One region of the Aquisalimonas asiatica genome, then DNA from elsewhere that is predicted to be linked to it. Evidence: riboswitches for the same ligand, from Rfam matches in the RefSeq annotation. Region 1 holds a riboswitch; each other region holds the start of a gene.

Region 1 (4,826 bases):
CTTGACCCCGGCCTCGTGCAGCGGCGGCAGCACCTGCTGCGGGTTGTTGCCCGCCGTCTCCACCACTTTGACGCCACCATCGATGATGGCCTTGATGTAACCGGGATAATCCGGCGTGTTGACGGACGGCAGGAACGTCACGTTCACACCGAAGGGCTTGTCCGTCATCTCGCGGCAGCGGCGGATCTCTTCCGCCAGGGCTTCGGGGCTGGGCTGGGTCAGCGCCGTGATGATGCCCAGGCCGCCCGCATTGGACACCGCCGCGGCGAGCTCCGCATAGCCGACGTGATGCATGCCGCCCTGGATGATCGGGTGCTGAATGCCAAACAGTTCGGTGATCTTTGTTTTCATAAGTCCTCTAATGCGGTTTTCCGGCACGAGCCCACGGGCTGCCGGCACTGAGTGGTGCGACCGGAGCGTCGCGCGCGTCGCTGCGCGCAACGGGAGATGGTAGCAGCCTAGGCGCCGGACATCGCCACGACAAATGCATGGTTTCTATTCAATGGCATTCACGTCATGCATGATTCAGCGTCGGCGAAAGGTGTCGTGGCAGGCAAGACACTGGTGCCGCACGCCGTTCAGCACTTCCGTGGCACGGGGCTCCCAGTCATCGTCCGCCTCGGCCGGGGACTGGGGGATTGCCCGCTGCAGATCCCGCGTCCGTGCGGCGAAGTTGTTCATGTGCTCCTGGAAGTGTTCCTGCTCCTCCCAGATGCGCGCCAGGGCGCCGGGCTCGTCCTCCCCGGTGGGCGTCTCCCGGTCGAACAGCGCGGGGATGTCCTGACCGTGGCGCTCGAGGCCCTCGGCCAGCCTGGCGATGGTCTCCGGATCCACGGGGGCGTCATAGCGCAGCGCCATCTCCAGGGAGCGGTAATAGCCCGAGAGCAGCTGCATGCGGTGGCGGCGGTGACCGACGTAGGCGGCATCGGCATCCACGGCGTCCGGGTCCTCCATGGCCTCGCTGTAATCCCCCCAGGGGCCCGGCATGCGGAGTTCCACCTCCTCAGGATCACTCCCGGAGTGACCGTCGGCCAGCAGCGCCGGCGTGGCGACACACAGAATCAATACGGCGACCTGCTGGACGAGCGGTGTACGTCGTGCTGTTGTCATGTCTGCTCCTCCTGTCAGAAACGCAGCTGGTGCTGGACGTGGGCCTGCCAGTCCGACGGCTGATCACCGCCGCGTGTACGGACCGCGAACACCTGCGTCTTCCAGGCATGGCCGTCGTGGAAAGCCGTCCAGCCGGCGGACCATTCCCGCTGGCCACCACGCTCCGACGCATCCGGCCGGTCGTCGTTGACGTCCCGGCGGAGCACTGACCGGCGCAACGCAACCTCCTGATCCACGACCGGCAGCGCCACGGCCAGCTCGGCCTCCCAGCCCTGGTCGTCGTAGCCGCTTCCCTCATCCGGGCTGACGCGGCGCTGGAACGCGGCGGCCGTGCCGGTGACCGGGCCGAGGCTGGCGGCCACGTCGACGGTGCCCGTGGCCCAGTCGGCCGGCACGTCGTCGTTGTCGCCCAGCGTCCAGTCACGCAGGTGATTGTCGGCGGCAGCCATGCCGCCCACCCCGAAGGACAGCGCCGCGGGCTGACGGGTATTGCCCAGGGTGGAGGTATGCGACGGCACCGCACCCACCGGCGCATACGCGGCCCGGGCGGTCACGAGACCGCCGTCCGTGGACGGCCGGTCACCACGGCTGTCCAGGCGACCACGACCGTCAAAGACGTTGATGCTGGCCTCCCAGCGCCCATCCCCGACGCCACCCAGCAGCCCGAGCCCGGTGTCCCGCCCCTGGGGAATCTGGAAGTTGTTGGCCGCCACGCCGATCTCGGTGAACGTGCGATTGGGCCCGCCAACGGACCGAGACAGAGCAAACGGCGCGGTGTACTGCCCCATGCGCAGCCCCCAGCTGTCACCGAGGGCGTACTGCAGCCACAGGTCGCGCACGGAGGCGCTGCCGCCGACATCCGTCTGCATACGGAACGTGAGGCCGTAGCCGGGGAGTTCGCCGCGGATATCCAGCCACGCGCGGCGCAGCGTGGCCTCCGCGCGATGATCACCGTCGTCGCGCCGGTCGTACTCCAGGCGCGGCTGCAGCAGCCCGCCGAAACTCAGACTGCCGGCGTCGCCGTCACTGCCCAGCGGGATCTCCCCCGCGCCGGCCGTGGTGACGCCGCACGCCAGCACGGCGGACGCAACGGCACCGCTCACCATGGCGGCCGGCCGTGTGCGGCGTGGCAGTTCACTGCTGGAAAACCCGGTCGTGGCCGGCCATCCGGCACACGCCGGACGTGGATTCTTCTCGCGCATCATGGCCCTCACTGGCTCTTTTGGAATCAATGTTGTTGTGCGCACAGGGAGACCCAGGCATGGCCGGGCAGCACGCAGGCAAGTGGTCGGGCAATGCAATTCCAGGCGCGGGAGGCAGGCCGGAACGACCTCACCCAAACCGCCCAACTCCCGTGGCGCGTTCGGTACACATCCGAGGCCGGTCTCCGGGCTTGCGGTGGCAGAACCTGCCAGCACATCCACGCCCTTCCCGGGCCCGTGAAGCCCAGTGGGTGGCGCCTGCCGGGAGCAAGCGCCGGGTGGACGGCATGAAACCGCTTACCGTTGCGGGAGCAGCGCCGGACTTGTCGCGCCTGTGTGGCGACGCACCGGCTTCCCGATTATCCCCGGCCACCGGGCTGGCGGCCGAAGCACCTCAGAGGCCATAGACGCTATCGAAGCGGGGTCAGGAGGTCAAACCGGTCAGAGAGAAAAGTTTTCTTTCCCATGCTATTGCGAGAGCGCAGCCGCCGGCCTATAGTCCGGTCGAGGAACGGCAGCAAGCGAATGGATCGAGTCATGGACCAGCCCCTCTTCCACGTCAGCGATGAAACGCAGGATGCGGACAACGTCACCGCAATCACCCTCGGCACGCCCCGGGGCCACACTGTTGCACTGCGGGTGTTCGAGGCGCAGGCACCGCGCGCGGTGGTGATCGTTGCCGGGGCCATGGGTGTGGGGCAGCGCGCCTACGAGCGCTTTGCACGCTTTCTCAGCGAGCACGGCCTGACCGCCATTACCTTCGATTACTACGGCATCGGCGCTTCCCTGACCGGCCCGCTACGCAACTGTGATGCACAGGTCACGGACTGGGCCACGGAAGACTGCGAAGCGGTGCTACAGTTTGCCCTCGCCCGCTATCCCGACACTCCGCTGACGTGGATCGGTCACAGCGTGGGCGGTCAGCTCCTGGGCATGATCCCCAGCGTCAATCGCCTCAGCCAGGCCGTCACCGTCGCCTGCGGCAGCGGCTACTGGCGCTGGAACGCCACCCCGACCCGCCGCCGCGTACTGGCACTGTGGTACGGCATCGCGCCGGTCTCGCTCGCCACCGTCGGCTATTTCCCGGGCAACCGACTGGGCATTGTCGGCGACCTGCCCGGCGGCGTGATGCGCCAGTGGCGCCGCTGGTGCCTGCACCCCGATTACGCCGTGGGCGTGGAAGGTCCGGCGGTGCGGGACCAGTTCGCCAGCGTGCGCGTGCCGATCACGGCGGTCACGTTCACGGACGACGAAATGATGTCGCGCAAGGGCATCCAGGCCATGCACGCCTTTTTCCGCAATGCACCGGTGCGGATGGTCGCGATCCGGCCGTCGGACATCGGCGAGAAGAAGGTGGGCCACCTGGGCTGGTTCCGCGAACGCTACCGTGACTCGATCTGGGCCGGGCAACTGCTGCCGCTGTTGGACCCGGCCATCGAGGCACTCCAGGAAGCCAGAGGGGCCTAGCCCACCGTAACCTGGTACGCGTGGGCCGCCTTGAGTACCGTGGCTTCATCCCAGCGTCTGCCGACCAGCTGCATACCGACAGGCAACCCCTCCGAGAAGCCCACCGGCACGCTCATGGCGGGATGTCCGCTGACATCGAACGGAGCCGTGTTATGGAGGTTCCCCAGCGCGCCAGCCAGCGTGCTGGCGAGGCTCTTGTCGGCAGGACGGCGCACGGCTTTCATGGCGGTGGTGGGCATCACCAGCAAGTCGAACTGCTGCAGTGCCTGATCGTACTGCGCACCCAGCCGTCGGCCGATGTTCTGCGCTTTGCCGTAGTAGTGGCGGTTGTAGTGCTCCGACATGTAATGCCCGGCCAGCACGGTGACCTTGACCGTATCGCTGTAATCGTGCCCACGGGCCCGGCGGGCGCGGCCATAGAAATCCATGAGATCCGTACTGTAATGGCCGCGCGCGTTCGTGCCGTAGCCATCGCCGGCCACCATCAGTTCGGTCGCACCTTCGAATGCGATGGCGCTCCACAGCGCGAGCCCGTCGGAGTGCAGCGGCACAGAGACCTCGGAGGCCTTGGCACCGGCTTTCTCCAACACACCGATCGCTTCACGCACGGCGGCATCGACATCTGCCTCGCTGACTCCAGGAATGCCGAAGCCTTCGTTCAGCACGCCGATCCGCAGCCCGGACAGGTCTTCGCTCAGGGCTTCCGTGTAACGGGCGGTGCGAACATCGTACTGGCGCGGGTCAAGGCCGTCGGTTCCGGCAAGCACCTCGAGTGTGAGTGCGCAGTCCTCGGCTGTTTTCGCCATCGGACCACAGTGGTCCACTGTCCTCTCGATCGGGAAAATCCCGGTATAGGGGACCAGCCCGTACGTGCCCTTGATGCCGTAGCACCCGCTCCAGGACGACGGCAGACGGATCGACCCGCCCTGGTCGCCGCCCAGCGCGATATCCACCTGGTCATTGACCACCACGACAGCGCTACCGTTGGACGACGATCCGGCCAGGCGCCCGTGGTCGTGGGGGTTGACGGGCTGGGGCTCCGGGTAC
Region 2 (4,826 bases), on a different contig from region 1:
GGCCCCACTCGCGGTTGGTCTCGCCTTTCCACTTGTTGGTGGCGTCGAAGCCGATCTTCGAGCCGAGCCCGGAGACCGGCGAGGCGAAGTCCAGGTAGTCGATGGGCGAGTTGTCGATGAACGTGCTGTCGCGCTGCGGGTCCATGCGCGTGGTCATGGCCCAGATCACGTCGTTCCAGTCCCGGGCGTTGACGTCGTCATCCGTGACGATGACGAACTTGGTGTACATGAACTGCCGCAGGAACGACCACACCCCCAGCATCACGCGCTTGGCGTGGCCCGGGTACTGCTTCTTCATGGTCACCACCGCCATGCGATAAGAGCAGCCTTCCGGCGGCAGGTAGAAATCCACGATCTCCGGGAACTGTTTCTGCAGGATCGGCACGAACACCTCGTTCAGTGCCACCCCGAGCACCGCCGGCTCATCCGGCGGCCGGCCCGTGTAGGTGCTGTGATAGACCGGGTTGCTGCGGTGGGTGATGCGCTCGATGGTGAATACCGGGAAGCGGTCCACCTCGTTGTAGTAGCCGGTGTGATCGCCGAACGGGCCTTCATCCGCCCAATCGTCCGGGTAAATGTGGCCTTCAAGCACGATCTCCGCCGAAGCGGGCACCTGCAGGTCGGAACCGATGCATTTGCCCAGCTCGGTCTTGCTCCCCCGCAGCAGCCCGGCGAAGGCGTACTCGGAGAGGGTGTCCGGCACGGGGGTGACGGCGCCCAGGATCGTCGCGGGGTCGGCCCCCAGGGCCACCGCAATGGGGAACGGCTCGCCGGGGTGCTCCTGCTGCCATTCCTGGAAATCCAGCGCGCCGCCGCGGTGGCCGAGCCAGCGCATGATCACCCGATTGCGGCCGATCACCTGCTGGCGGTAGATGCCCAGATTCTGCCGCTCCTTGTGCGGGCCGCGGGTGACCACCAGCGCCCAGGTGATCAACGGGCCCGCGTCGCCGGGCCAGCACGTCCAGATGGGCAGGCGGGAGAGGTCGACATCGTCGCCCTCGATCACGTGCTCCTGGCACTCCGGCCGCCGCACCGTCTTCGGCCCCATGTTCAGCACCTGCTTGAAGATCGGCAGCTGCTTCCAGGCGTCTTTCATGCCCTTGGGCGGGTCGGGCTCCTTGAGAAAGGCCAGCAGCTTGCCGATTTCGCGCAGGGCTTCGGTGCCGTCCGCGCCCATGCCCAGCGCCACGCGATATGGCGTGCCGAACAGGTTGCCCAGCACGGGGATGTCCGACCCCACCGGGTTCTCGAACAACAGCGCCGGCCCGCCCTTGCGCAGGGTGCGGTCGCAGATCTCGGTCATCTCCAGGTTCGGGTCTACCGGCGCGGAGATGCGCTTGAGCTCCCCGTCCCGCTCCAGGCGGTCCATGAAATCGCGCAGATCCCGGTACTGCAGGCTGGCCATGGTCAAGGCTCCCGTTGGCTGGTGTCCGTGCGGTCGTGTGCGGGGATCATCGCACGAAACCGGGGGCGGATGGGACGGCATGTTGATAGCAATGTTATAACGTTACACATACGATCTTCGGGCCGGTTGACCCTGCCAGCAAGGGGCAGTAGCTTTGTCGTTTCGCTCTCGGGTGCCTTCAGGCCGTTCCGGCCGGGAAGGTGAAACGGGAACCCGGTGAGGCATGGGCAACGCGCCCCGTGCCAAGTCCGGGACTGCCCCCGCAACGGTGAGCGTGTTGCAGCGGACCATCCCCGCCACTGTGGCTGATGCCATGGGAAGGCGGTCCGCTCGGATGCTGCGGCATCCACACGCGAGTCCGGAGACCGGCCCGAGAGTCAGGCCCTGCCTGTGGTGTTGTCCCACGGCAGTGGTCACCGTCCGGAGGTGCGAGGGGCGCCGCTGGCGAGAGGTTTCACGTTCTCCAGGTCATCCCGGTGGCGCGTGGCCCGCGCAGGTTCCCGGTGTGTTGCTGAGCTCAACCGTCGGACCTCCTCGTCGCGATATCTCCCTCGCCGTGTGCATGCCACCGCGTTTCAGGGAGGATCACGTCGCCATGGCGTCTGACCGCAAACAGCCGAGCCGCGTCCCGGTGACCCGCGCAATGGCGATCGTGGCGCGCGTCGCCGTGGCTGTCCTTGGCGGGTATCTGCTCGCCGTCAGTTTCGCCACTGCCATGGTGAACGGGTTGACTCTTCCCCGGGCCGAGGCCGTGGACCTCGCCATCTCCCTGAGTTTCCTCCCCTACGCGGGCGCCGTGCTCTGGGCGTTCGCCGCTCGTACTCCTGCCATCGCCGCGGTCGGGATTCTCGTGCCGGTCGCATTGCTGGTGCTCGTCCAGGTGGGCGCCTCTGCCCTGGCGGCTGGAGGTGCGGTTTGACGGGCGCGTTCCGCGAGAGCATGGCGTGGCTCCATACATGGGCCGGTGTCTGCGTCGGCTGGATTCTCTACTTTGTTTTCGTCACCGGTACGCTCGGCTACTTCGCCGTCGAAATCGACCAGTGGATGACGCCCGAGCGCCCGGTTGCTGCGGTGACTGTGGATGCTGCGAGTGCGGCGGATACAGGAGTCCGCCGTCTCCTTGAGGTCGCTCCGGATGCCGAGCGCTGGACGATCACACCTCCGGGCCACAGGGAGAACCCCGACCTGCAGGTCGCGTGGAGTGGGGCCGACCCCGGTCGCGAGACCGAGATCCTGCATGCCGAGACGGGAGAGCCCGCCGACTACAGGGAGACGGCGGGTGGCAGCACGCTCTACCGGATGCACTACCAACTGGCCTATTTGCCCAGAACAGCCGCCTCCTGGATCGTTGGCGCCGCCGCCCTGGCAATGCTGGTGGTGCTCCTTGCCGGCGTTGTCATCCATCGCCACCTGTTTCGGGACGCCTTCACCCTGCGCACGGGCAAGGGGCTGCGGACCTGGCTGGACGCGCACACGCTGGCAGGTGTTCTGGCGCTGCCTTTTCACTTGATGATCACCTACTCCGGGCTTGTGCTGCTCGGCGTGACCTACATGTCGGTGGTTGTCGCGGCGGGATACGGCAGCGGCGCCGACGGGCGGCAGGCGTTCTTCTCGGAGCGCTCGGAGAGCGTCCGGCACATCAGCGCCGCCGGTGAGCAAGCCACGCTGGCCGAGATCGCACCGCTGGTGCAACAGGCCGAATCCCGATGGGGTGATGACTCCGTGGGTCGCATCACCATCCAGAACCCTGGCGATGCCGAGGCGAGGGTGGCTGTCGCGCGGCATACCGAGCGCCCGCTCCGGACGCGTGAGCAGCTGGTCTTCGATGGTGTCAGCGGCGAACTGGTCGATCATCACACCCCTCCCGTAAGCGCGGCTCACGGCGTGCGCGACGTTCTGGTCGGCTTGCACGAAGGGCGCTTCGCACAGCCCATTCTGCGCTGGTTGTACGTCCTTTGTGGATTCGCCGGTGCCGCGATGGTCGCAACGGGTCTGGTCCTGTGGACGACCAAGCGGCGACAGCAACGGCGCGCCGCCACTGGGGTTGCGCTGGTCGAGCGGCTCAATGTGGCCGTAGTCGCCGGGTTACCGATCGGTGTCCTTTCCTACTTTCTGGCGAACCGTTTGCTTCCCGTGGGCCTGGACGGCCGTGCCGACTGGGAGGTCCATGCGATGTTCATCGTGTGGGCGGCTGCTTTTGCCCATGCCGCCGCCCGACCACCGGGCAGAGCCTGGGTTGAGCAAATCGGCGCAGGGGCGGTGCTGGCTGCCCTTCTGCCGATGGTCAATTTCCTGACCACCGACATCCACCTTGGCCGTGCCCTGGCGGGTGGCAACTGGGTTCTCGCCGGAGTGGACGGCACCGCGCTTGCATTCTCCGCCTTGCTTGCAGGGCTGCTGATCAGGAGCCGCAGAAGGGCCGCTGACAACGCCGCAGCTTCGGCACGTCGTCGTGGCGGAATGCGGGGCGGCGTGCAAGGGGGCGGGAAATGATCGGAGCCGGCCTGTCAGCTCTGGCGCTCGCCTACGCCGGCCTGTCCGCACTGGCGCTCGGCATTGCCCGCCACCACCGCCAGGTTCGTGGGCACGTCGGTGATCAGCGGCTGCGCAAGGCATGCGCCGTGGCTGGATGGAGTGTAGTCGCCGTCCTTGTGTTGGGCAGCTTGCACCACTGGGGTGCAGGAGTGGGCAGTGTCACTGCCATTGCAACCCTGACTGCGGGGGCGCTGGCGGTCGCCGGGACACTGGATCTGGCCCCTCGGCGCCTGCCGCTCTACGCCGTTTTCGCCGTCATGTTCGCCGTTGCCGTTCCACTTGCAGACCAGGCGCGGCGGGCACTCGCCGGGGCCTGACCCATTGAGGGCAATCACTGACCGCCATTGGCGGCGATTCGATAAGAAAGGGAGCTCAAGGAAGCCATGAGTATGCATTCAGCGAGAGGGGGACGCCTGGTATTGGCGGTCACACTGACCGGTGGTATCGGGTTGTGTCAGCAGGCCGTTGCCGGTGACGTCACACAACTTGAGGCGATCGGAGTCACGGCCGCCGGGCAGGCGACGTCTCAGCGCGACCTGGCCGGGACTCTGGGCGACCGGGGCGCCAGCGTCGATATCATCACCGCCGAGGACATACGCGAGACCGGCGCCACCACGCTGACACAGGCGCTGGAGGTGCTGGCGCCGGGTGTCTACGTGCAACCGCAGGCGGGCGGACGCGCCGGCGCCGGCAGTATTTCCCTGCTAGGGGGAGACGAGCGGGAGTTCGTCATGCTGCTCGACGGTGTACGCATCGAACCGCGCACCTTCTTCGGCACTCATCTCAACATCAACCCCCAGCACATTGAGCGGATCGAGGTGCTCAAGGACGGACAATCCCTGTTCTACGGCAGCAACGCCATGGTCGGTGTGATCAACTTCGTCAC
Region 3 (4,826 bases), on a different contig from region 1:
GGTGGCAGCCGGGTGGCTGACACTGTCCCTGGGGGCGGTGGCGATGGAGGATATCCGCTTCGAGACCGAGAGCGGCGACGCCCTTCCGGAGGCCAAGCAGGATGTGGCGGAGTCGGTGCTGGATACCGACGTGCTGCAACCGGGTGTCTACCGCCTGGACGTGGACGTGGACAGTCGCCAGGTGCGCATCATCGAGGCGCGTCCGGAGGCCGATGCCTCGGAATCCGGGCACCGGACCGAGGGCTAGTGACCGGCGGTTAGTCGGCGTACTGCATGCGGCGGGTCATGCCGCCATCGACCACCATGTTCTCGCCGGTGATGAAACCGGCGGCGTCCGAGAGCAGAAAGGCGCAGAGATCCGCGACGTCGTCCGGTCGGCCGACCCGGCCCGCGGGGTGCTGGGCATGGTCTCCGGGAGTCAGCGCGGGGGGCGTGCGCAGGCTTGGCTTGCGGTAGTCCTCCACCGCGATCCAGCCCGGGCTGATGGCGTTGACACGAACCCGTCCGGAGAGACTCACCGCCAGCGCGTGGGTGAGCGCCAGCACGCCGCCCTTGCTCGCCGCATAGGCCTCGCTGTCGGGCTCCGACTGCAACGCCCGGGTGGAGGCGATGTTCACGATGGCACCCCGGCGCGCTGCCAGATGCGGCGTGCAGTGCTTGCTGAGCAGGAAGGTGCCGGTCAGGTTGACGTCCAGCCAGCGCTGCCAGTCTGACAGGGCCAGCGCCTCCACCGGCCCGCTCAGCGGATCGGCAACGCCGGCATTGTTCACCAGGCCGTCGAGCTGGCCGAAGTGCACCAGCGTGGCATCCACGGCGCTCTCCACGGCCGCCTCGTCGGCGACGTCCGCCTGCACCGTGAACAGCCGCCCGTCATCCCGGCTGTCCTCGTCCAGCGCCGCCAGTGCTTCGCCGTCCACATCGATGACCGAGACGCGCCACCCCGACGACAGCAGCTTTTGCGACACGCCAAGGCCGATGCCCTGCGCACCGCCCGTTACCAGGGCGACGGGCCGTGGCTCGTCACTCATATCTCCCCCTCTGCCTGGCGCCTGGCCAGCAGCATGTAATTGACGCTCTCAGAGGGTGACAGCCACATGCGCCGCGTCAATGGGTTGACCTTGACGCCGGTGCGCCGAACCGTCGTGATGCCGTCCCGCTCCAGGAGCGTCTCCATTTCCCCCGGCGTGGGGAAGCGGGACCACTGGTGCGTGCCCCTTGGCAGCAACCGGAAGATGTACTCCGCGCCCAGTATGGCCACGACGAACGAGACCGCGTTGCGGTTGATGGTGGCCACGAAGGTGTGTCCGCCCGGTGATATCAGACGGTTCACGGCAGCCATGAACGCTGGCAGATCGGCCACGTGCTCCACGACCTCCATGTTCAGCACCACGTCGTAGCGGGCGCCGCGTCCGGCCAGCGCTTCGGCCGTGGCAGTCTCGTACGTGATGGCCAGACCCTGTTCGCGGGCGTGCAGGCGCGCCACCTGGATGTTGCTGTCGGATACGTCCACACCGTGAACGCTGGCCCCGAGCCCGGCCATGGCCTCGCTGAGCAGTCCGCCGCCGCAGCCGATGTCGAGCATGCGCAGGCCCGCCAGTGGTGCCGGGCCGGCAGGGTCGCGGCCGTATCGCTCGCACAGGTGGTCACGGATGTACCCGGTTCGCAGCCTGTTGAGTACGTGGAGGGGCCACAGCTTGCCGTCGGGTTGCCACCACATGTCCGCGAGTGCGCGGTAGCGCGCCAGTTCATCCGCATCCACTGTCCGGTCGTGCGCGTCGTCGTCTGCCATGGCATGCCGCTCTCGGATTCGTCTTTGGATGATCAGTATTGCATAACTAGTGTAAGCAGATTGTATTGGCAGTCCCGGTTGACCACCCCCCGGGGGTCCCATAAGGTACAGCCAGCTTCAGGTGCCCCGAGTGCAGCCGGGGATAATCGGGAAGCCGGTGCGCATCCTTTTTGTGCAAGGCCGGCGCTGCCCCCGCAACGGTATGTGGTGACAACCGGATCACAGGCCACTGACGATGCCCGCCCGGGTGCGTCGGGAAGGCGATCCGCCGGGGACGGACCCCGCGCCACGAGTCCGGAGACCGGCCTGAACTCCCTGGTGCCGCGGGGTGCGGCGGAACCGGGTGGTGATCGCCTGTCCCCCAAGATCGGTATCCACCCTGCCACCGCTCCCGTCGCGCAATCATCCGGCGTGGGACCGCAAGACGTGACTGACGCGCAGCAACCACAGACAACCACCGGCGCGCCCTCCATGCGTCCGGAGAGCCGTGATGGCGATGGCCGGTTGCGTACCGGCCTGACCACCGGGGTGTGTGCGACGGCCGCGGCGACCGCCGCCGCGCGTCTGGCGCTGGGGGATCAGGTGGGCGAGCGCCAGTCCGTGGTCCTGCCCAAGGGCAAGCGCGTGGAGCTGGTCCTCAATGACCTCCGGCGCACCGGGGAGGGCGCCGAAGCGGGCGTCATCAAGGACGGTGGCGATGACCCGGATGCCACCCATGGCGCCCGGGTGTGGGTACGCGTCGAGCCTCGCCGCGAGTCGGGTATCACTTTCCATGCCGGTGCCGGCGTCGGGGTTGTCACGCGCTCCGGCCTCCCTGTCGCGGTGGGCGAGCCGGCCATCAATCCGGTGCCACGGCGCATGATGACCGACCATCTTCTTGAATGCGCCGCCGCCCTGGGTCATCGCGGGGGGTTCTCCCTCTTTGTCGGCGTGGACGACGGCGAACGTATTGCCGAGCGCACCATGAACGGGCGTCTGGGGATCCAGGGCGGGCTGTCGATCCTCGGTACCACCGGCATCGTGCGGCCGTTTTCCTGTGCGGCCTACATCGCCTCCATTCACCAGTCCATCGACGTGGCCCGCGCCAACGGCATCACCCACCTCGCCTGCTGCACCGGCGGCTCCAGCGAGGCCATGGCGCGTGCGCGCTACCGCCTCGGTGACATGGCACTGATCGAGATGGGTGACCTCATCGGGGGCGTGCTCAAGTACATCAAGCGTCATCCGGTGCCGCGGGTCACCCTGGCCGGCGGTTTCGGCAAGCTCAGCAAGTTCGCCGCCGGCCATGCCGACACCCATAGCCGCAAGTGCGCCATCGACCTTGACGGCCTCGCCAGGGAAGCGGCGGCCCTGGGTGCCGACACCCACCTGCGCATACGCATGACAGCCTGTAACACCAGCATCGAGGCCCTCTCGCTGTGTCAAAACGCCGGGATTCCCCTGGCGGACCGGATCTGTGCCCGCGCCTACGATCAGGCCCGCCGCACGCTGCCCGACGCCGTTATGCTTGATGTCTGCGCCGTGGATCGAGGCGGTCGCCTGGTGGGCACGGCGACCACTGGGGTGGCGGCATGAGCGCGCCGGCAATCGCCCTGGAAGGCCTGACCAAACACTACGCCAGCGGTCGCACCGGTCTCGCGGGGGTGGATCTCACGGTGGATGCCGGCCGTTTCTTCGGCCTGCTCGGCCCCAACGGCGCCGGCAAGACCACGCTGATCGGCCTGCTGACCTCGCTGGTGCGGCTGGAACAGGGCACGGTGCGCGTGTTCGGCCATGACCTGGCGCGGGAGCCCGTTGCCGCGCGGCGGCTCATCGGACTGGTCCCCCAGGAGGTGAACTTCAACAGCTTCGAGCCGGTGGCGGAGATCGTCGCTACCCAGGCTGCCTACTACGGTCTTTCGCCACGGCGCGCGCGCCAGCGCACCGACGTCGTGCTGTCGTTGCTGGGGCTGGCCGACCGTGCCCGGCAGACCGCCTGGGGGCTGTCCGGTGGCCTCAAGCGGCGGCTCATGATCGCGCGCGCCCTGGCGCACGAGCCGCGCCTGCTGGTGCTGGACGAGCCCACCGCCGGGGTGGACGTGGCGGCCCGCCACGACCTCTGGGCCGTGCTGCAGCGGCTGAACGCCGCCGGCACCACGGTGCTGCTCACCACGCACTACCTGGAGGAGGCGGAGCAGCTTTGCGACGACCTCGCCTTCATCGACGACGGTCGCCTCATCGCCCGCGGCAGCCCTACTGCGCTGCTGCAGGGGATGGACCACGACACCCTGGTGCTGGATCTGGCCGCTGACTGCCCGGAACCGCCCCGTCTCGATGGCGTCACGGTCCGCGCCGTGGATAGCCGCACCCTGGAGGTGGACGTGCCCCGGGGCCGGCATCTCAATACCCTGTTCGCGTCGCTCACCGAGGCCGGGGTGCAGGTGATCAGTCTGCGTAACAAGAGCAACCGGCTGGAGCAGCTGTTCCTGGAGCGCCTGCGCAGCCGGCAGGAGGCACCGGCATGACAGCGGCGCTCTACTGGAATGCCTATCGCGGCATGGTGGTGAAGCAGCTTCGCCGCGTTGTGCGCACCTGGATCCAGACACTGTTGCCGTCGGTGGTGACTGCGGCCCTGTTTCTGGTGGTGCTTGGCCAGCTGGTCGGGCGGGAGATCGGCACCCTCGGCGGCGTGGGCTACACGGAGTTCCTGATGCCCGGCCTGGTAATGCTGGCAGTGGTCACCAACGCCTACAGCAACGTGACCCTGGCGGTGTTCGGCGCCAAGCTCCAGCGTCACATCGAGGAGCTCCTGGTGGCGCCCATGCCACCGTGGCTGATCGTTGCCGGCTTCGTCACCGGCGGCGTATTGCGCGGATTGCTGGTGGGGCTGCTGGTGGCCGCGCTGGCGCTGCCACTGACCGGGCTGCAGTTCCACCACCCGGTGGGCATTGCCGGCATGGCGGTGCTTGCCGCGTTGCTGTTCTCCTTTGCCGGGCTCATCAACGGTATCTATGCGCGCACCTTCGACCACACCTCGGTGGTCACCACGTTCGTGCTG
Region 4 (4,826 bases), on a different contig from region 1:
CGAGGACGCCTTGCTTACCGCGCTTGTCTGTATCGGCGCTGTCATTCTGGATACGCTGCTGGGGGAGCCCCGGCGGCTGCACCCGCTGGTGCTGTTCGGGGCACTGGCGGATGCCGTCGAGCGCCGTTTCAACCCGGACGGGCACGGCAGCATCGCGTCCGGCCTGACGGCAGCCGCCGTGTTGCTGGCACCGCCCGTCCTTGTCGCCGTGGTACTGGCGCTGGTGTTGCCGCCGGTCGTGTTGGTGGCCCTGGAGATTGTGGTGCTGTATCTCGCCATCGGCCCGCGCAGCCTGGGAGATCACGCCCGCGCCGTCGCCACACCGCTGATCCACGGCGACCTTGCCGGTGCCCGAGACGCCGTGGGCGCCATGGTCAGCCGCGACACCCGGGCGCTGGATCAACGGGGCGTTGCCGGGGCGGCGTCCGAGTCGGTCCTGGAGAACGGCGCCGACGCCGTCTTCGCCAGCCTGTTCTGGTACCTGGTCGCGGGCCTGCCGGGCGTAATCCTGCACCGCCTGGTGAATACCCTGGACGCCATGTGGGGCTATCGGACACCGCGCTACCTGTTGTTCGGCCGCGTGGTCGCGCGGCTCGACGATGCGCTCAACTGGATACCGGCGCGGCTGACGGCGCTGGCCTACGCCGCCTCTGGCCGCACCGCCACGGCCCTGTCCTGCTGGTTCCGCCAGGCGGGCGCGTGGGAGAGCCCCAACGCCGGGCCGGTAATGGCCGCGGGCGCCGGCGCGCTTGGTGTCACCCTCGGCGGCGCCGCGCCCTACCGGGACGGCTGGCGGGAACGCCCACCCCTGGGCGAAGGTCCGCCACCAGACGGCGCCACCATCGACGCCGCGGTCGTGCTGGTGCGCCGCGCCGTGTTCTGCTGGCTGGCCGTCATCCTATTGGGAGGCATGGCATGGTCCCTGATCACGGCGGCAGGCTGAACCGGGCGGCAGCCGCATACGGCATCCCCCTGGAACACTGGCTGGACCTCTCCACCGGCATCAACCCGTGGCCCTGGCCGGTGCCGGAAGTCCCCGGGTCGGTGTGGCAGCGCCTGCCCGAGGCGGACGACGACCTGCCGGCGATCGCAAGGGCGTGGGCGGGCGCCCCGGCTGCGGCCGGCTGCGTCACCACGGCCGGCTCCCAGGCGGTCATCCAGGCGCTACCACGACTGCGGGCGCCCTGCCGGGTCGGCGTACCCGCCCCCGGCTACGCGGAACACGCGTGGTGGTGGCGCCAGCAGGGTCATGCGGTGATCAATGTGCCCCACGACGATGTGGACGCGCATCTGGACCACCTGGACGTGCTGGTCTGGATACACCCGAACAACCCCACCGGGCTTACCGTCCCGACGGAGCGTTTGCTTGAGTGGCACCGTCGGCTGCAGGCGCGGGACGGCTGGCTAGTGGTGGACGAAGCCTTCATCGACCCGACACCCGCAGACAGCGTGGCGCCCGCCACGGGGCCGGACGGACTGCTGGTCATGCGGTCCCTGGGCAAGTTCTTCGGGCTCGCCGGCTTGCGGGGCGGCTTTCTGTTCGGCCCGGCGCCGCTCTGCGACCACCTCGACACGCTGCTTGGCCCCTGGGCCGTGAGCCACCCGGCACGCTGGGTCATGCGCCAGGCCCTGGCCGACCGCGCCTGGCAGGAGGCCAATCGCCGGCGTCTCGACGCCGGGGCGGCAGCCCTGGACCAGGTGCTCCGACGCCACGGGCTGACGCCCGCCGGAGGCACCAGCCTGTTTCGCTACTGCCCGCACGGCGAGTCGGCCGCGCTGCAGGATCGACTCGCCCGCGAGGGCATCCTGGTGCGCCTGTTCCAGGGGCCGGCCGCGCTGCGCTTCGGACTCGCCCCGGATGAAGCGGGGCTGGCACGGCTCGATACCGCCCTGTCGATTTGACTACCGGCACCCCCCTTGCTAGCGTCATTCGCCTCCCTGCAGGTGTCCCGTGCAGTACCAACCGGCTGTGACGGGATGAAACGGGAAGTCGGTACCGGCCCGCCTCACGGCACGCGGCCCCATTCCGACGCTGCCCCCGCAACGGTGTTTGAGTCAAAGGCGACCTCTCGGCCACTGTGCAATATGCACGGGAAGGCGGTCGCCCAGGGACGGGTCCACAGCTCCCCGCTCATCAGCCCGTAGACCGGCCTGCCGGGTTTGCCGCGCGTTGCGGAGGGCGACGCACAGGCCGGCAGACTCCGCCACTTGCCGCCTGATCGCCCCACCCACGCGCCACTATTACAGAACGATACGCCCGTGCGGGTGGCACGGCGAAAGGGGACAACCATGTACTTCAGCAAGCCTGCAGCTGCGGCCACGGTGGCCGTGTGTCTGGCGCCTCTGAGCGCCTCGGGGGACGACCCGATCCAGCTCAACCCCGTGGTGGTGACGCCGACGCTCTCCACCCAGACCGTGGACGAAAGCCTCAGCTCGGTCACTGTGATCGACCGCGAGACTCTGGACCGGCAGCAGCCACGGGAGCTTGGCGACATCCTGCGTGGTCAGCCCGGGCTCGACGTCCAGACCAACGGCTCCTTCGGCAAGGCCACCAGCGTCTATACGCGCGGCACCGGTTCCGAATCCACGATGCTGCTGATCGATGGTGTGCGCATTCGTTCGGCCACGACCGGCGGCGTGCCCTGGCAGTTCATCCCGCCACAGCTTCTCGATAACGTGGAGGTTGTCCGCGGGCCCAGGGCAAGCATCTACGGCGCCGACGCGGTCGGTGGGGTCGTGCAGGCGTTCACCCCGGACGGGCGAGACGGCGATCAGTACTGGATTCAAGGGGGCTATGGTTCATTCGATAGCAGCGAGATTGGTGCGGGCTTCGCGGGTGCGGCGGACGGCACGTCCTACAGCGTGAGCACCAACCGCTTCCATACGCGCGGCGCCCCGGTTCGGGAAGACGGGGACGACCGGGGGTTCGTCAACAACGCCAACGTTGGACGGCTTACCCATCAGTTCGATAACGGCACGGAGGTCGGCGTTCTCGGGTTTCGCGCCGAAGGCAACACGGAATTCGACGGCGGCGATACCGATTTTCTGAACCAGGCCATCGGCGCCCACACGCTGATCCCGATCGGCGCAGCATGGACCACCCGGCTGCAGATCAGCCAGGCCCGTGACGAACAGGAGAACTTCGAGGGATCCGGAATCTCGGTCTTCGATACCGAAACGCGCACCGCCCGGATGGAGAACACGGCCATCCACGGCAACAACGAAGTCGTCTTTGGTGCGGAGTTTCAGCGCGACGAGGTCGCGGGAACCACCGACTACGACGAGACCCGCCGTGATAATCGCGCCGCTTTCGGACAGTACCTGATCGGTGGTGACAACTCGGAGATCCAGCTCAGTGTGCGCCTCGATGATAACGAGGCCTTTGGTGACCGCGTCACCGGTGGCGCCGCATTCGGACAGGCGCTGGACGCCAATCACCGACTGCGTCTGAGCTACGGCACGGCATTCCGTGCGCCCACGTTCAACGACCTTTATTTCCCCTTTACCGATTACGGCGACGGCTTTATTTTCGAAGGCAACGACAACCTCTCCCCCGAGCGCTCCCAGACCGCGGAGATCGGCATAACCGGTCAATACCAGCATCTCCGCTGGGATCTTGCCGCCTACCAGAGTCACGTGGACGACCTCATCCAGAACGCCTTTGGAAACGACGGCGTCATGCGGCCCGAGAATGTCGACCGCGCCCGCATTCAGGGGCTGGAAGGCTCGCTGCAGACCCGCATCAGCGCGTGGGATGTGCAGGCCTCCGCGACGCTGACGGATCCGCGTGACCGCGACAGCGGTGAGCGCCTGGAGCGCCGCGCGACCAGAACGGCCCGTCTTGATCTCGACCGGTCCATCGGGACGGCTTCCGTCGGCGCCAGCGGGATCTTCCAGGGTGACCGCTACCAGGGCGATGACCGGCTGCCCGGCTTCGGCCTGATGAACCTGCGCGCCGGCTGGGAGTTTGCGCGCAACTGGTCTGCCCGGCTCACGATCGATAACGTCTTCGACACGGATTATGTCACGGCTCGGAACAGTACAAGCGACTTCGACTACAAGAACGCCGGCCGCACCGCCTTTCTCAGCGTCCGTTACGGGAACCGATAAATGATGATGCGATTCAGCGTGCTACTGCTGGCACTGCTGCTGCCAGGGATTGCCTCCGCCGCCACCATCGTCGGCATTGTCTCCGAACGCTCCGCCGCCGAAGTGGCGGCCGGGGCCCATGCCTTCGTGGACGCCCACCCCGAGCACGATGTGGTGCTGCGCACCCCGGAACAGCTGGCCGAGAAATCGGACGGCGAGGTGGCCGGGCTCTGGCGCGAGGCCGACGCCGTGTTCATGGCCGGCGTCTTCGGCGATCAGGTCGGGCGCATCGAGCGCCTGTTACGCGAGGCCAGCCCCGGCGCGGACGTGCCGGTGCTGGCCATGAACAGCGACCGCCGCATTACCCGGCTCTCGCGGCTGGACGGAGAGCCGGTGCTGGACGGCCTCTCCGACGAGGCCGTCAACGAGCTGGTAGCCAACCCGGATGCCGGCGAAGACCCCCGCGAGCATCTGGCCGCACAGCGCGACGCCTTCCCCGATCAGGCCGACTGGCTGAACGGGCGCGCGTTCTACCAGGGACGCAGCCCGGACCACATGGCCGGCATGATGGAGTGGCTGCTGGCTCATGCCGGTCACGACATGGAGGTGCCGGAGCCGCGCCCGCAGGACCCCATCCGCTACTACCGCAACGGCAAAGCCAGCGCCGACCCGGCGGACCTCGACCTGGACGACGGGCCCGCCGTGGCACTGCTGGATGGCAACACCGGCGACCGGCC

The links. Region 1 has a riboswitch for cobalamin ahead of BMZ02_RS01080 (porin). Riboswitches for the same ligand answer to the same signal wherever they lie in the genome.
Region 2: another riboswitch for cobalamin. It lies ahead of BMZ02_RS10305 (hypothetical protein); the one in region 1 lies ahead of BMZ02_RS01080 (porin).
Region 3: another riboswitch for cobalamin. It lies ahead of BMZ02_RS13015 (cobalt-precorrin-5B (C(1))-methyltransferase); the one in region 1 lies ahead of BMZ02_RS01080 (porin).
Region 4: another riboswitch for cobalamin. It lies ahead of BMZ02_RS13690 (TonB-dependent receptor domain-containing protein); the one in region 1 lies ahead of BMZ02_RS01080 (porin).

The regions. Positions count from the first base shown of each region.
Region 1 covers NZ_FOEG01000001.1:214,310-219,135, reverse strand. Annotated here, with positions in the region: gene BMZ02_RS01090 (NAD(P)H-dependent flavin oxidoreductase) at 1-351, opposite strand, end outside; gene BMZ02_RS01085 (cytochrome c) at 526-1,110, opposite strand; gene BMZ02_RS01080 (porin) at 1,125-2,315, opposite strand; cobalamin riboswitch at 2,472-2,724, opposite strand; gene BMZ02_RS01075 (alpha/beta hydrolase family protein) at 2,850-3,779, shown strand; gene BMZ02_RS01070 (amidase) at 3,776-4,826, opposite strand, start outside.
Region 2 covers NZ_FOEG01000004.1:97,343-102,168, forward strand. Annotated here, with positions in the region: gene ubiD (4-hydroxy-3-polyprenylbenzoate decarboxylase) at 1-1,396, opposite strand, end outside; cobalamin riboswitch at 1,559-1,793, shown strand; gene BMZ02_RS10305 (hypothetical protein) at 2,001-2,324, shown strand; gene BMZ02_RS10310 (PepSY-associated TM helix domain-containing protein) at 2,345-3,898, shown strand; gene BMZ02_RS10315 (DUF3325 domain-containing protein) at 3,895-4,257, shown strand; gene BMZ02_RS10320 (TonB-dependent receptor plug domain-containing protein) at 4,324-4,826, shown strand, end outside.
Region 3 covers NZ_FOEG01000006.1:10,862-15,687, reverse strand. Annotated here, with positions in the region: gene BMZ02_RS13030 (hypothetical protein) at 1-247, shown strand, start outside; gene BMZ02_RS13025 (SDR family oxidoreductase) at 258-1,028, opposite strand; gene ubiG (bifunctional 2-polyprenyl-6-hydroxyphenol methylase/3-demethylubiquinol 3-O-methyltransferase UbiG) at 1,025-1,789, opposite strand; cobalamin riboswitch at 1,892-2,113, shown strand; gene BMZ02_RS13015 (cobalt-precorrin-5B (C(1))-methyltransferase) at 2,261-3,364, shown strand; gene BMZ02_RS13010 (ABC transporter ATP-binding protein) at 3,361-4,293, shown strand; gene BMZ02_RS13005 (ABC transporter permease) at 4,290-4,826, shown strand, end outside.
Region 4 covers NZ_FOEG01000006.1:162,087-166,912, reverse strand. Annotated here, with positions in the region: gene cbiB (adenosylcobinamide-phosphate synthase CbiB) at 11-943, shown strand; gene cobD (threonine-phosphate decarboxylase CobD) at 916-1,902, shown strand; cobalamin riboswitch at 1,926-2,169, shown strand; gene BMZ02_RS13690 (TonB-dependent receptor domain-containing protein) at 2,290-4,110, shown strand; gene BMZ02_RS13685 (cobaltochelatase subunit CobN) at 4,117-4,826, shown strand, end outside.